One region of the Azospira restricta genome, then DNA from elsewhere that is predicted to be linked to it. Evidence: predicted binding sites of a transcription regulator. Region 1 holds the regulator's gene; each other region holds the start of a gene.

Region 1 (4,047 bases):
CAAGGCGCACGGGCAGCTGGCCGGACAGCGCCAGCGCGCCGCCGACGGCGCCAACCAGCGCGCCGGCGAAGCCGTATGAGAGGATGCGGCCGAGGTTGTAGGCGAGGTGCAGCGACAGCCGCGACGGGCCACCCAGCGACAGCGCGCCGACGATGCCGCCGCACATGCCGACGCAGTGCGTGCCGCCGAGCAGGCCGACGAGGAACAGCGCGAGATAACCGGAATCGGGCATTAAGAGGAGCTGGGGACCAGGGGCTAGAGGCTAGCAATAAACCTGCGTATTTTACTCTAGCCCCTGGTCCCCAGCCCCCCGCCCCTCAAATGACTTTCGAATAGCGCGTGCGCTGCCGGTCGGCGCGCAGGTAACGGTCGAAGACCATCGAGATCGCGCGCACCAGCATGCGTCCCGGCGGCAGCACGGTGATCCACTTGTCGTCGATGTTGACCAGCCCGGCCGCCTGCATCTCCTTGAGGTCCTCGAGCTCCGCGGCGAAGTACTTGCGGAAGTCGATCAGGTGGGCGATCTCGATCGATTCGAGCGACAGCTCGAAGTGGCACATCAGCGCCTGGATGATCGCGCGACGGAGGATGTCGTCGGCCGACAGCTCGATGCCGCGATAGACGGGCAGGATACCGGCGTCGAGGCGGTCGTAGTACTCGTCGAGCGTCTTCACGTTCTGCTCGTAGGTCGGCCCGACCTTGCCGATCGCCGAGATGCCGAAGGCCAGCAGGTCGCAGTCGGCGTAGGTCGAGTAGCCCTGGAAGTTGCGGTGCAGCCGGCCCTGGCGCTGGGCGACGGCGAGCTCGTCCTCGGGCTTGGCGAAGTGGTCCATGCCGATGTAGACGTAGCCGGCCTCCGTCAGCTTGCGGATCGCCAGCGACAGGATCTGCATCTTGGTGTCGGGCGACGGCAGGTCGGCGTCGGCGATCCGGCGCTGCGGCTTGAACAGGCTCGGCAGGTGCGCGTAGTTGTAGATCGACAGGCGGTCGGGGTCCATCGCCAGCACGCGCTCGAGCGTACGGTTGAAGCCCATCACCGTCTGGAACGGCAGGCCGTAGATCAGGTCGATCGACACCGACTTGAAGCCGTTGCCGCGCGCGGCGCGGATCACGGTCTCGGTTTCCTCTTCGGTCTGGATGCGGTTGACCGCCTGCTGCACGCGCTCGTCGAAGTCCTGCACGCCGAGGCTCATGCGGTTGAAGCCGAGCTCGCCGAGGAGCTGCACGGTGGCGACGTCGACCTTGCGCGGGTCGACCTCGATCGAGTATTCGCCGCCGTCGAGCAGGTTGAAGTGCTTGCGGGTCGAGGCCATCAGCTGCCGCATCTCGTCGTGCGAGAGGAAGGTCGGCGTGCCGCCGCCCCAGTGCAGCTGGATGACGTCGTGCGTGCCGTCCAGGTACTGGCTCTGCAGGTCCAGCTCTTTCGCCAGGTATTTCAGGTACTTGGCCGAGCGCCCGTGATCCTTGGTGATGATCTTGTTGCAGGCGCAGTAGTAGCAGATGGTGTTGCAGAACGGGATATGGAAGTACAATGACAGCGGTCGGCTGATGCCGCCGATGTTGCGCTTTCCCAGCCAGAGCTTGTAGGCCTCCGCATCGAAGGCCTCGACGAAGCGGTCCGCGGTCGGGTACGACGTGTAGCGGGGACCGTTGATGTCGAAGCGGCGGAGAATCTGCGGGTCGAAGACGAGGTTGGGTGCGGCGAAGTTCATTGGTGTTGAGCGGTTGGTGTGCTACGGATTATCGTGTGCCCCGTAAACGCGCACGTTGACATGGATCAAAGGGGCTTTAGACCCCTCAAACGCCGGAGCGGAAATGCCTAACAGAAAGATCGCAACCCCGATTTCGCTGGTCGAAGTGAAGACGGCGTGCTCCAACTGTAACCTGCACGAACTCTGCCTGCCAATGGGGCTCTCCCACGACGAGGTGGAAAAGCTCGACGAACTCGTTTCCAACCGCCGCCGGCTGAAGCGCGGCGAGCACCTGTACCGCGCCGGCGAGCCGTTCGACTCGATCTTCGCGGTGCGCAGCGGCTTCTTCAAGACCGACGTGCTGCTCGAGGACGGCCGCGAACAGGTCACCGGCTTCCAGATGACCGGCGAGCTGCTCGGCCTCGACGGCATCAGCACCGAAATCCATTCCTGCAACGCGGTCGCGCTGGAAGACAGCGAAGTGTGCGCGATCCCGTTCTCGCACCTCGAAGGCCTGTCGCGCGAGATCCACACGCTGCAGCACCATTTCCACAAGGTGATGAGCCGCGAGATCGTCCGCGACCACGGCGTGATGATGCTGCTCGGCACGATGCGCGCCGAGGAACGGCTGGCCGCCTTCCTGCTCAACCTGTCGCAGCGCTTCACCGCGCGCGGCTACTCGCCGGCCGAGTTCTACCTGCGCATGACGCGCGAGGAGATCGGCAGCTACCTCGGCCTGAAGCTGGAGACCGTCAGCCGCGCCTTCTCCCGCTTCCAGGAGGAAGGCCTGATCGCCGTGCAGCAGAAGCACGTGCGCATCCTCAACATCCCCGGTCTCAAGCAGTTGATGAACCACCAGCAGGGCCGCGGCTGAACCGCCGACCACCCTGCCCCGCGCCGCCCTAGCCGGCGAGCAGCGCCAGCACGCCGCGCGGGTCGCGCGTCAGCGCCACCGACACGATGTAGGCGAAGGCCGCCAGCGCGGCGACGAACCAGGCTGCGCGCTGCGCCTTGGTACGCCCGCGCTTCAGCGCCATCATGCCGAAGCCGATGTAGGCGAGCAGGCCGATGACCTTGGCGGTCAGCCAGGACAACACGAACGGGTACTGCGCGCTGATTATCACCATCGCCAGCGCGCTGCCGAGCAGGATGGTGTCGATCACGTGCGGCAGCACCTTCGCCAGCCGCGTCTGCAGGAGCGGCGACGCGCGCAGCATGAGCAGGCCGCGCAGCAGGAAGCCGGTGCCGGAAAGCGCCACCGCGGTGACGTGGATGTGCTTGAGGATCAGATAGCTCATCGACCTAGCCTGCTCGCCCGTCGGGGCGGGGTTTGAGGAACATCGGCAGGTGCACGCGGCCCCACATGCCGAACACGCCCAGCCAGCCGAGCGCACTGAGCCAGACCGGATTGAAGGCGCCGAGTTCCGTCGCCCATTCGCCGCCGATGCGCAGCAGCGCCACCCCCTGGAACAGCCAGAACAGCCGCCAGGCCCAGACGTCCGACGAGATCAGCCGGCCGGAATGGCCGAGCGTCACCCGCGTCGCCATGCCGACCAGGATCGACGCGAAATAGCCGACGGTCAGCGCGTGCAGCGGCGCCCTACCGCCCCAGCCGCTGCCGGCGAACGCCGCCAGACTCTGCGCGGCGAAGAGCAGGAAGGCGACGCCGAGCCAGACGCCGGCCAAGTGGTGCATTGCCAGCAGGTGCGAGACGAAGGCCTTGCGCAGCTGCCAGCGCCACGACAGCCAGAGTGCGGTGGTGCCGCCGGCGAGGTCCGGCAGCCACAGCCAGGCGCGCAGCTCGCCGACCGCCAGTGCCGCGTGCAGCGCGCAGCAGCCGAGTACGATCCAGTACGGCGTGCGGCCGCGGTATTCGTCGTAGCCGCGGATGACGCTGCCGGAGAAGAACGGCAGCATGCGGTAGGTAACGGTGAAGAAGACCGGCACCAGGAACAGCCAGAGGCCGATCTCGATCGCCGCCGCGACCAGCGCCGGCTGCGTGAATGCGATGCCGGCAGCGAACAGCACGAGGCCGCCGCCGCCGCCGGCGAGCGCGGCCAGCACCACCCAGGCATGCGTCTTGTGCTCGCTGATCGAGCTGTGCACGCTGGCGAACAGCGCGCGCCAGCCGAGCCCCCAGCCGGCGGCGGCGACCAGCATGCCGAGCGGCAGCAGCGGCGCCGCGGCAAGGCCGGCGTAGAACAGCCCCCAGCCGGCGGCGAGGACGACGAAGGCCGGCACGTACTGCCGCTGCTCGAGCGGCCCCTGCGCCACCCACTTCGGCAGCGCCGTCATCAGGAAGCCGAAGATGAAGAAGGTGAACAGTCCGTACAGCATCAGCGCCGCGTGCAGCCAG
Region 2 (4,047 bases), 240 kb from region 1:
GAGCAGGTCGGCGAGGAGACGCGGCTGTCGGCGATCGTCCGCCTGATGGAGCGGGCGGCGACCGAGAAGCCGCGCATCGTCGAGCTCGCGGACAAGATCGCCGCCCGCTTCGTCGCCGCGCTGCTGGTCGTCGCCGGCGCCGTGGCGGTGGTCTGGTGGTCGATCGACCCGGACAAGGCACTGTGGATCACCGTCTCGGTGCTGGTCGTCACCTGCCCCTGCGCGCTGTCGCTGGCGACGCCGGTGACGCTGACGGTGGCCAGCGGCGCGCTGGCGCGCGCCGGTCTGCTGGTGACGCGCGGCCACGGCATCGAAGGGCTGGCGCGGGCCGACCATTTCGTGTTCGACAAGACCGGGACGCTGACCAGTGGACGCATGCGTCTGCTCGAAACGCGGGCGCTCGGCGCGCTGAGCGAAGTACAGTGCCTGGCGCTTGCCGCCGCGCTCGAGCGCTCGTCCGAGCACCCGCTGGCGCGGGCGCTGGTCGAGGCTGCCGGTGCGCCGCAGGCGGCCGTCGTCGTCGACCGCAACGTGCCCGGCAGCGGCGTCGTCGGCGAATGGCAGGGGCGCGAACTGCGCATCGGCCGCCCCGAGTGGGTCGCGGCGGTGCACAGCGAGCCGATGCTGCCGGCCGGCGTGGAGCTGCTGCAGCAGAACGATACGGCGATCGCGCTCGCCGACGAGAGCGGCTGGCTGGCGGTGTTCCGCATCGGCGACGAGCTGCGGCCGGAAGCCGCCGATCTGGTCGCCGAGCTGAAGGCCGCTGGCTGCGCAGTGTCGCTGCTGACCGGCGACGCGCCGCCGGTGGCGCAGCGGGTGGCGGCGCAGCTGGGGATCGACGACGTCCGCGCCGGCGTCTCGCCGCAGGGCAAGCACGAGTTCGTGCGTCACCTGCAGGGTCTGGGCCGGACGGTGGCGATGGTCGGCGACGGCGTGAACGATGCGCCGGTGCTGGCGCAGGCGCACGTCTCGGTGGCGATGGGCGGCGGCGCCGCGCTGGCGCGGACGCAGGCCGATTTCGTGCTGCTCTCGGAGAACCTCGACCACCTGCGCGAAGGCCTGCAGATCGCCCGGCGCACGCTGCGCATCGTGCGCCAGAACCTGGTCTGGTCCTTTGTCTATAATTTCGTGGCCCTGCCGCTCGCCATGTTCGGCTTCATCACGCCGTGGATGGCCGGCATCGGCATGTCCGGCAGTTCGCTGCTGGTGGTGTTGAACTCGCTGCGCCTGCAGCGCGCGGAGGCCCGATGGAAAGTCTCTACCTGCTGATCCCGTTGTCGGTCGTGCTTGTCTTCCTGATTGGCGTCGCGTTCTGGTGGTCGGTCAGGAGCGGCCAGTTCGACGACATGGAAGGGCCGGCCTACCGCATCCTGATGGACGACGACCGACCGCCGACGGAGGCTGCTGCGTCGCAGCAGGATACCCCTTCCGGTCGTGAGGGAAATGCTTGATCTGAATCAAAGACGGCGCCCGGGGCGGAGCGCAAAATCCGCCTCAGTTGGTTTGCGGTTGCCCGGTTTTTGTCGGGCGGAGCAGACCGGTTCGTTTCTCTGTTGGGGTTGGGGTGCGTTGCGACGCACCCTTTTTTTTGCCCAAATCGGGACTTTTTGATTTTGTGCGCCGCAACTTGATATGAATCAAATCGTCTTGAGATGGGTTAAAATACCATCCTCATCGCGCTACCTAGAAATATCAGGGGGGTAGCATGTGTAGCTTTCCTTTTTATCAATAAAGAGGTGGTTCCATGTCGGAAACGCAATCTAACTACAACTATAAGGTAGTGCGGCAATTTGCTGTCATGACCGTCATTTGGGGCATCGTCGGCATGGCGATGGGCGTCTTCATCGCTGCCCAGCTCGTCTGGCCCGACCTGACCTACGGTATCGAGTTCCTGTCCTATGGGCGCCTGCGTCCGCTCCACACCAACGCGGTCATCTTTGCGTTCGGTGGCTGTGCGCTCTTTGCAACCTCCTACTGGTGCGTCCAGCGCACCTGCCACGCCCGGCTCTTCTGCGGCCCGCTCGCTGCCTTCACCTTCTGGGGCTGGCAGGTGGTGATCCTGCTGGCGGCGATCACGCTGCCGATGGGCATGACCTCCGGCAAGGAGTACGCCGAGCTGGAATGGCCGATCGACCTGCTGATCACCGCGGTCTGGGTCTCCTATGCGGTCGTCTTCTTCGGCACCATAGCCAAGCGCACGGTCAGCCACATCTACGTGGCCAACTGGTTCTTCGGCGGCTTCATCCTCGCCGTCGCGCTGCTGCACGTGGTCAATAGCTGCGAGATCCCGGTCAGCCTGTTCAAGTCCTACTCCTGCTACGCCGGTGCCCAGGACGCGATGGTGCAGTGGTGGTACGGCCACAACGCGGTCGGCTTCTTCCTGACCGCCGGCTTCCTCGGCATGATGTACTACTTCGTGCCGAAGCAGGCCGGTCGCCCGGTGTATTCCTACCGCCTGTCGGTGGTGCACTTCTGGGCGCTGATCTTCACCTATATGTGGGCCGGCCCGCACCACCTGCACTACACCGCGCTGCCGGACTGGACGCAGTCGGTCGGCATGCTGTTCTCGCTGATCCTGCTGGCGCCGTCCTGGGGCGGCATGATCAACGGCATCATGACCCTGCAGGGCGCCTGGCACAAGCTGCGCGACGACCCGATCCTGAAGTTCCTGATCACCTCGCTGTCGTTCTACGGCATGTCGACCTTCGAAGGCCCGATGATGGCGATCAAGACGGTGAACGCGCTGTCGCACTACACCGACTGGACCGTCGGCCACGTGCACTCCGGCGCGCTCGGCTGGGTGGCGATGGTCTCGATCGGCTCGATCTACTACCTGCTGCCGAAGCTCTTCGGCAAGCAGGAGATGTTCAGCGTCAAGCTGATCACGGTGCATTTCTGGGTGGCGACCATCGGCGTCGTGCTCTACATCGCCTCGATGTGGATCGCCGGCGTGATGCAGGGCCTGATGTGGCGTGCGGTCAACCCGGACGGCACGCTGACCTACAGCTTCGTCGAGGCGGTCAAGGGCAGCTATCCGTTCTGGACGATCCGCTTCGTCGGCGGCCTGCTCTTCCTCTCCGGCATGGTGATCATGGCCTACAACATGTTCAAGACCATGGCCGGCGGCAATACCGCGGATGCCCCGGTGCTCGCGCCGGCGGGCCATCACGCCTGATTCAGGGAGATAAAACAAAATGCTTACGCACGACAAGATCGAACGTAACCTCGGCCTGATGATCGTCCTGACCCTGCTCGTGGTCAGCGTCGGCGGCCTGGTCGAGATCGTCCCGCTGTTCTTCCAGAAGTCCACGACGCAGCCGGTGCCGGGCCTGAAGCCGTACGACGCCGTGCAGCTGGCCGGTCGTGATGTCTACATCCGCGAAGGCTGCTACAACTGCCACTCGCAGATGATCCGCCCCTTCCGCGCCGAGACGGAGCGCTACGGCCGCTACTCGGTGGCGGGGGAGTTCGTTTATGACCATCCCTTCCAGTGGGGTTCCAAGCGCACCGGTCCCGACCTGCATCGCGTCGGCGGCCGCTACTCCGACGAGTGGCACGTCGCCCACCTGATGAACCCGCGCGACGTGGTTCCGGAGTCGAACATGCCGGCCTATCCGTGGCTCGCCAAGCGCGCGGCCAAGGAGACCGTCGGTGCCGACATCGAGGCCAAGATGAGCGCGCTGTCGAAGGTCGGCGTGCCCTATACCGAGGAAGACAAGAAGGGCGCCAAGGCGGCCATCGGCGACAAGACCGAAATGGACGTCCTGATCGCCTACCTGCAGGGCCTCGGCACGGCGCTCAAGGACACCAAGTAAATCATGGACATCAACGATCTGCGTTCCATCGTCACGGTGCTGTCGTTTGCGGTATTCATCGGCATCGTCTGGTGGGCTTACGGCGGGAACAGGAAGGCGCGCTTCGAGGAAGCCGCCAACCTGCCGTTCGCAGAGGATGATGGCGACCGCGTCCACGCCGGGCCGGCTCGCCTCGAACAAAGGAAGACATCATGAGCGATTTTGTGAATGAGTTCTGGAACTGGTTCGTCAT
Region 3 (4,047 bases), 1.7 Mb from region 1:
GTACTCGTTGTCCGGCTGCTCGGCCGCCGGCTGGTAGGGCAGCGCGTAGACCACCGCCTTGCCGTCGGGGTAGCCGTAGAAGCGGACACCCTCGCCCTTCGGCACGTACGGATCGTAGCCCTCGCGGAAGCGCCACAGCGTCTCCTTGCCGTCGACCACCGGCCAGCGCAGGCCGCGCGCCTTGTGATAGACGTCGAAGAAGGCGAGGTCGTGTGCCTTGCCGCGGCCGAACCTGGCGTATTCCTCGAACAGGCCCTTCTGCACGTAGAAGCCGAAGTGCTTCGCGTCGTCGTTCATGTAGTCCTTGATCGCGTGCGCGTTGACCGCCTTCACGTCGTCGAGGCCGTACTTGGTCGTCTCGGCATTGGCAAAGAGCACCTCGTACATCGTCTTGCCCTTGTACTCGGGCATCTTGTCGAGCAGCTCGGCCGGCCACACCTCTTCCATCTTGAAGCGCTTCGCGAACTCGAGGTACTGCCACAGGTCGGAACGGGTCTCGCCCGGACCCTTCACCTGCTGCCGCCACATCTGGCCGCGACGCTCGGCGTTGCCGTACATGCCTTCCTTCTCCATCCACATCGCGGCGGGGAGGATCAGGTCGGCCGACATCGCGGAGACGGTCGGATAGACGTCGGAATGGACGACGAAGGCCTTCGGGTTGCGCCAGCCCGGATAGATTTCCTGGTTGACGTTCGGGCCGGCCTGCATGTTGTTGGTCGTCGTCGACCAGAAGAAGCCGATCTTGCCGTCCTTCAGCATGCGCGACTGGAGCACCGCGTGGTAGCCGATCCAGTCGGGAATGGTGCCTTCCGGCAGCTTCCAGATCTTCTCGGTCATTTCGCGGTGCTTCGGATTCATCACCACCATGTCGGCCGGCAGGCGGTGCGCGAAGGTGCCGACTTCGCGCGCGGTGCCGCAGGCGGACGGCTGGCCGGTCAGCGAGAACGGGCTGTTGCCCGGCTCGGAGATCTTGCCGACCAGCAGGTGGACGTTGTAGATCATGTTGTTCACCCAGGTGCCGCGGGTGTGCTGGTTGAAGCCCATGGTCCAGAACGAGGTGACCTTGACCTTCGGGTCGGCGTAGGCCTTGGCCAGCGCCTCCAGCTTGTCCTTGGGCACGCCGGAGATCTCGTGCGCCTTGTCGACGGTGTATTCGGCGACGAAGGCGGCGAACTCGTCGAAGGAGATGTCCTTGGCGTTGTTCGGGTTGCCCTTCGGCTTGCCGTCCTCGCCCGGATAGCCGTTGTTCATGGCGACCTTCTCGAGCGGGTGGTTCGGGCGCAGGCCATAGCCGATGTCGGTGACGCCCTGCTTGAACTTGACGTGCTTGCCGACGAATTCCTTGTTAACGGCGCCGGTCTGGATGATGTAGTTGGCGATGTAGTTGAGGATCGCCAGGTCCGACTGCGGCTTGAAGATCAGCTCGCTGTCGGCGAGCTCGCAGGAGCGGTGCGTGAAGGTCGACAGCACGTGGATCTTGACGTGCTTGGCGGTGAGGCGACGGTCGGTGATCCGCGACCACAGGATCGGGTGCATCTCGGCCATGTTCGAGCCCCACAGCGCGAAAACGTCGGCGTGCTCGATGTCGTCGTAGCAGCCCATCGGCTCGTCGATGCCGAAGGTGCGCATGAAGCCGGCGACCGCCGAGGCCATGCAGTGACGGGCGTTCGGGTCGATGTTGTTGGTGCGGAAACCGGCCTTCATCATCTTCGCGGCGGCGTAGCCTTCCCACACCGTCCACTGGCCGGAGCCGAACATGCAGATGTTCTTCGGGCCGCCTTCCTTCAGCGCCACCTTGCACTTCTCGGCCATGATGTCGAAGGCCTTGTCCCAGGAGATCGGCGCGAAGTCGCCGTCCTTGTCGTACTGGCCGTTCTTCATGCGCAGCAGCGGCTGCGTCAGGCGGTCCTTGCCGTACTGGATCTTGGCCAGGAAATAGCCCTTGATGCAGTTCAAGCCGCGGTTGACCGGCGCGTCCGGATCCCCTTGCGTCGCCACGATGCGGCCGTCCTTGGTGCCGACCAGCACGCCGCAGCCGGTGCCGCAGTAGCGGCAGGCGCCCTTGTCCCAGCGCACGCCGTCGTCCTTGCCCTTCTGCTGCGCCAGCACGGCCTGCGGCACCGCGATGCCGGCCGAAGCCGCCGCCGCCGCGATGGCGTTGCTCTTGATGAAATCACGTCGCGTCAGTTTCATTTCTCAGACCTCCTCATCAGGATTTGATTCGACTTGGTGATAGACCATCGACGCCGAGAGCACGCCCGGCTGCTGGGAAATCACCTCATAGGTTTTTACGGTGTCCTGCTCGGACGCGGACTCGATGGTGACGATCATCCGGCCGTCCTCGGCCACCGTATGCACTTCGACGCCGTCGATCGCCTCGAGCAGTTGCTTCACCTGCTGGGCCCCTTCGGGGCGGGCGCCGACGATCACGCTGGAGATATCCATTGACTTTCCGACTCTCAATTTCGGGACAGGCGACAAGCCTAATCCCCCGGAATCGGTATTTCGTTTGATGCAAATCAAGCCCAAAAAAAATCCACAAATAATTTGTGGATTTCTTGACGAAACGCAAATTAGCGTTTACCGAAATACGGCGAAAGCCCCGCCGATTGGGTCATTCCGTGATGTTAGACAGAATGCTTATAGCATTGCGTGAGGTAATCCCGGCGACTTCGGGCAGCGGCAAAGACCATGCCGCGGCAAGGGTTTCGGCGATCCGCGGCAGCAGCGCCGGCTCGTTGCGCGCACGTCCGGAAGCGGGGTCGGGGACCGCAAACTGGGGGGGAATGTCGGGGGCGTCGGTCTCGAGCACGATCGCCTCGCGCGGCAGCTCGGCGGCCAGCGCGCGCAAGCGGGTCGCACGCGACCAGGTCATCGCGCCGCCGAAACCGAGCTTGAAGCCGAGGTCGATGAAGACCTCCGCCTGCTGGCGGCTGCCGTTGAAGGCGTGGGCGATGCCGCCGCGCAGCCGGTAGCGGCGCAGTTCGCGCAGGATCGGGTCGACCGCCCGGCGCACGTGCAGCAGCACCGGCAGGTCGAAGTCGCGGGCGAGCTTCAGCTGCTCGACGAAGAAATGCAGCTGGCGCTGCGGATCGAGACCGGGAACGAAGAAGTCGAGGCCGATCTCGCCGACCGCCACCGGCCGCTCACGTTCCAGCCAGCCGCGCAGCACCGGCAAGTCCTCGTCGCGCGCCTGCGGCGTGTACATCGGATGGATGCCGTAGGCCGGGACGCAGCCGGGATAGCGCCGGCAGCAGTCGCGGACGGCGGCGAAGTTGGCGACCGCTACCGCCGGCACGACGATCGTCGCCACTCCGGCCGCCTGCGCGGCGGCGGCGACCGCGTCGCGGTCGGCGGCGAACTCCGCCGCATCGAGATGGCAGTGGGTGTCGATCCACATCGCGCGAACTCCCGCCGGATCGCCGCGCCGACCGCGCTCAGGACGCGAAGCGCGGGCGCCGCTTCTCGAAGAAGGCGGCCAGCCCCTCGCCGAAGTCGGCATTGACGCCGCAGGCGGCGAAGGCGCGCTGTTCGGCGTGCAGCTGCTCGGCGAGCCCGTTGCCGAGCGACTCGTTGAGCAGGCGCTTGGTGCTGGCCAGCGCCTCGGCCGGCCCGGCAGCCAGCCGCAGCGCCAGCTTTTCCGCCTGCGGCAGCAGTTCGTCGCCGGCGACGACGCGGTTGACCAGCCCCCAGGCTAGCGCCTGGCAGGCGTCGAAGCGGTCGCCGAGCAGCGCGATCTCGGCCGCGCGCTTGGCGCCGACGGTGCGCGGCAGCGACCAGGTGGCGCCGCCGTCCGGCGACAGCGCGATGTTGCAGTAGGCGAGCGTGAAGTAGGCGTCCTCGGCGGCCAGCGCGAGGTCGGCGGCGAGCATCAGCGACAGCCCGAAGCCGGCCACCGCGCCGCGCACCGCGGCGACCACCGGCTTGCCGCAGCGGCGCAGCTGCAGCGTCGTCTGGTGCACGTCGGAGATCGTGCGCTCGAACAGCGGCTGCCGCTCCTGCGGCGGCAGCGCCAGCTGCTCGCGGAACCATTTCAGGTCGCCGCCG

The links. The regulator FNR, encoded in region 1, switches genes on or off when oxygen is low (the NO sensors DNR and NnrR bind a similar motif). The targets are predictions, from matches to a motif close to TTGANCTAGNTCAA.
Region 2: the regulator FNR is predicted to act here: its motif matches at 1,628-1,641, upstream of ccoN (cytochrome-c oxidase, cbb3-type subunit I).
Region 3: the regulator FNR is predicted to act here: its motif matches at 2,510-2,523, upstream of IWH25_RS04930 (chaperone NapD).

Annotation. Positions count from the first base shown of each region.
Region 1 covers NZ_CP064781.1:3,320,429-3,324,475, forward strand. Annotated here, with positions in the region: gene IWH25_RS15835 (sulfite exporter TauE/SafE family protein) at 1-232, opposite strand, end outside; gene hemN (oxygen-independent coproporphyrinogen III oxidase) at 318-1,712, opposite strand; gene fnr (fumarate/nitrate reduction transcriptional regulator Fnr) at 1,816-2,565, shown strand; gene IWH25_RS15850 (SirB2 family protein) at 2,594-2,989, opposite strand; gene IWH25_RS15855 (NnrS family protein) at 2,994-4,047, opposite strand, start outside.
Region 2 covers NZ_CP064781.1:3,560,631-3,564,677, reverse strand. Annotated here, with positions in the region: gene IWH25_RS16985 (heavy metal translocating P-type ATPase) at 1-1,269, shown strand, start outside; gene ccoS (cbb3-type cytochrome oxidase assembly protein CcoS) at 1,248-1,451, shown strand; gene ccoN (cytochrome-c oxidase, cbb3-type subunit I) at 1,745-3,175, shown strand; gene ccoO (cytochrome-c oxidase, cbb3-type subunit II) at 3,195-3,815, shown strand; gene IWH25_RS16965 (cbb3-type cytochrome oxidase subunit 3) at 3,819-4,010, shown strand; gene ccoP (cytochrome-c oxidase, cbb3-type subunit III) at 4,007-4,047, shown strand, end outside.
Region 3 covers NZ_CP064781.1:1,017,985-1,022,031, reverse strand. Annotated here, with positions in the region: gene napA (nitrate reductase catalytic subunit NapA) at 1-2,193, opposite strand, end outside; gene IWH25_RS04930 (chaperone NapD) at 2,197-2,445, opposite strand; gene IWH25_RS04925 (TatD family hydrolase) at 2,615-3,400, opposite strand; gene IWH25_RS04920 (enoyl-CoA hydratase/isomerase family protein) at 3,438-4,047, opposite strand, start outside.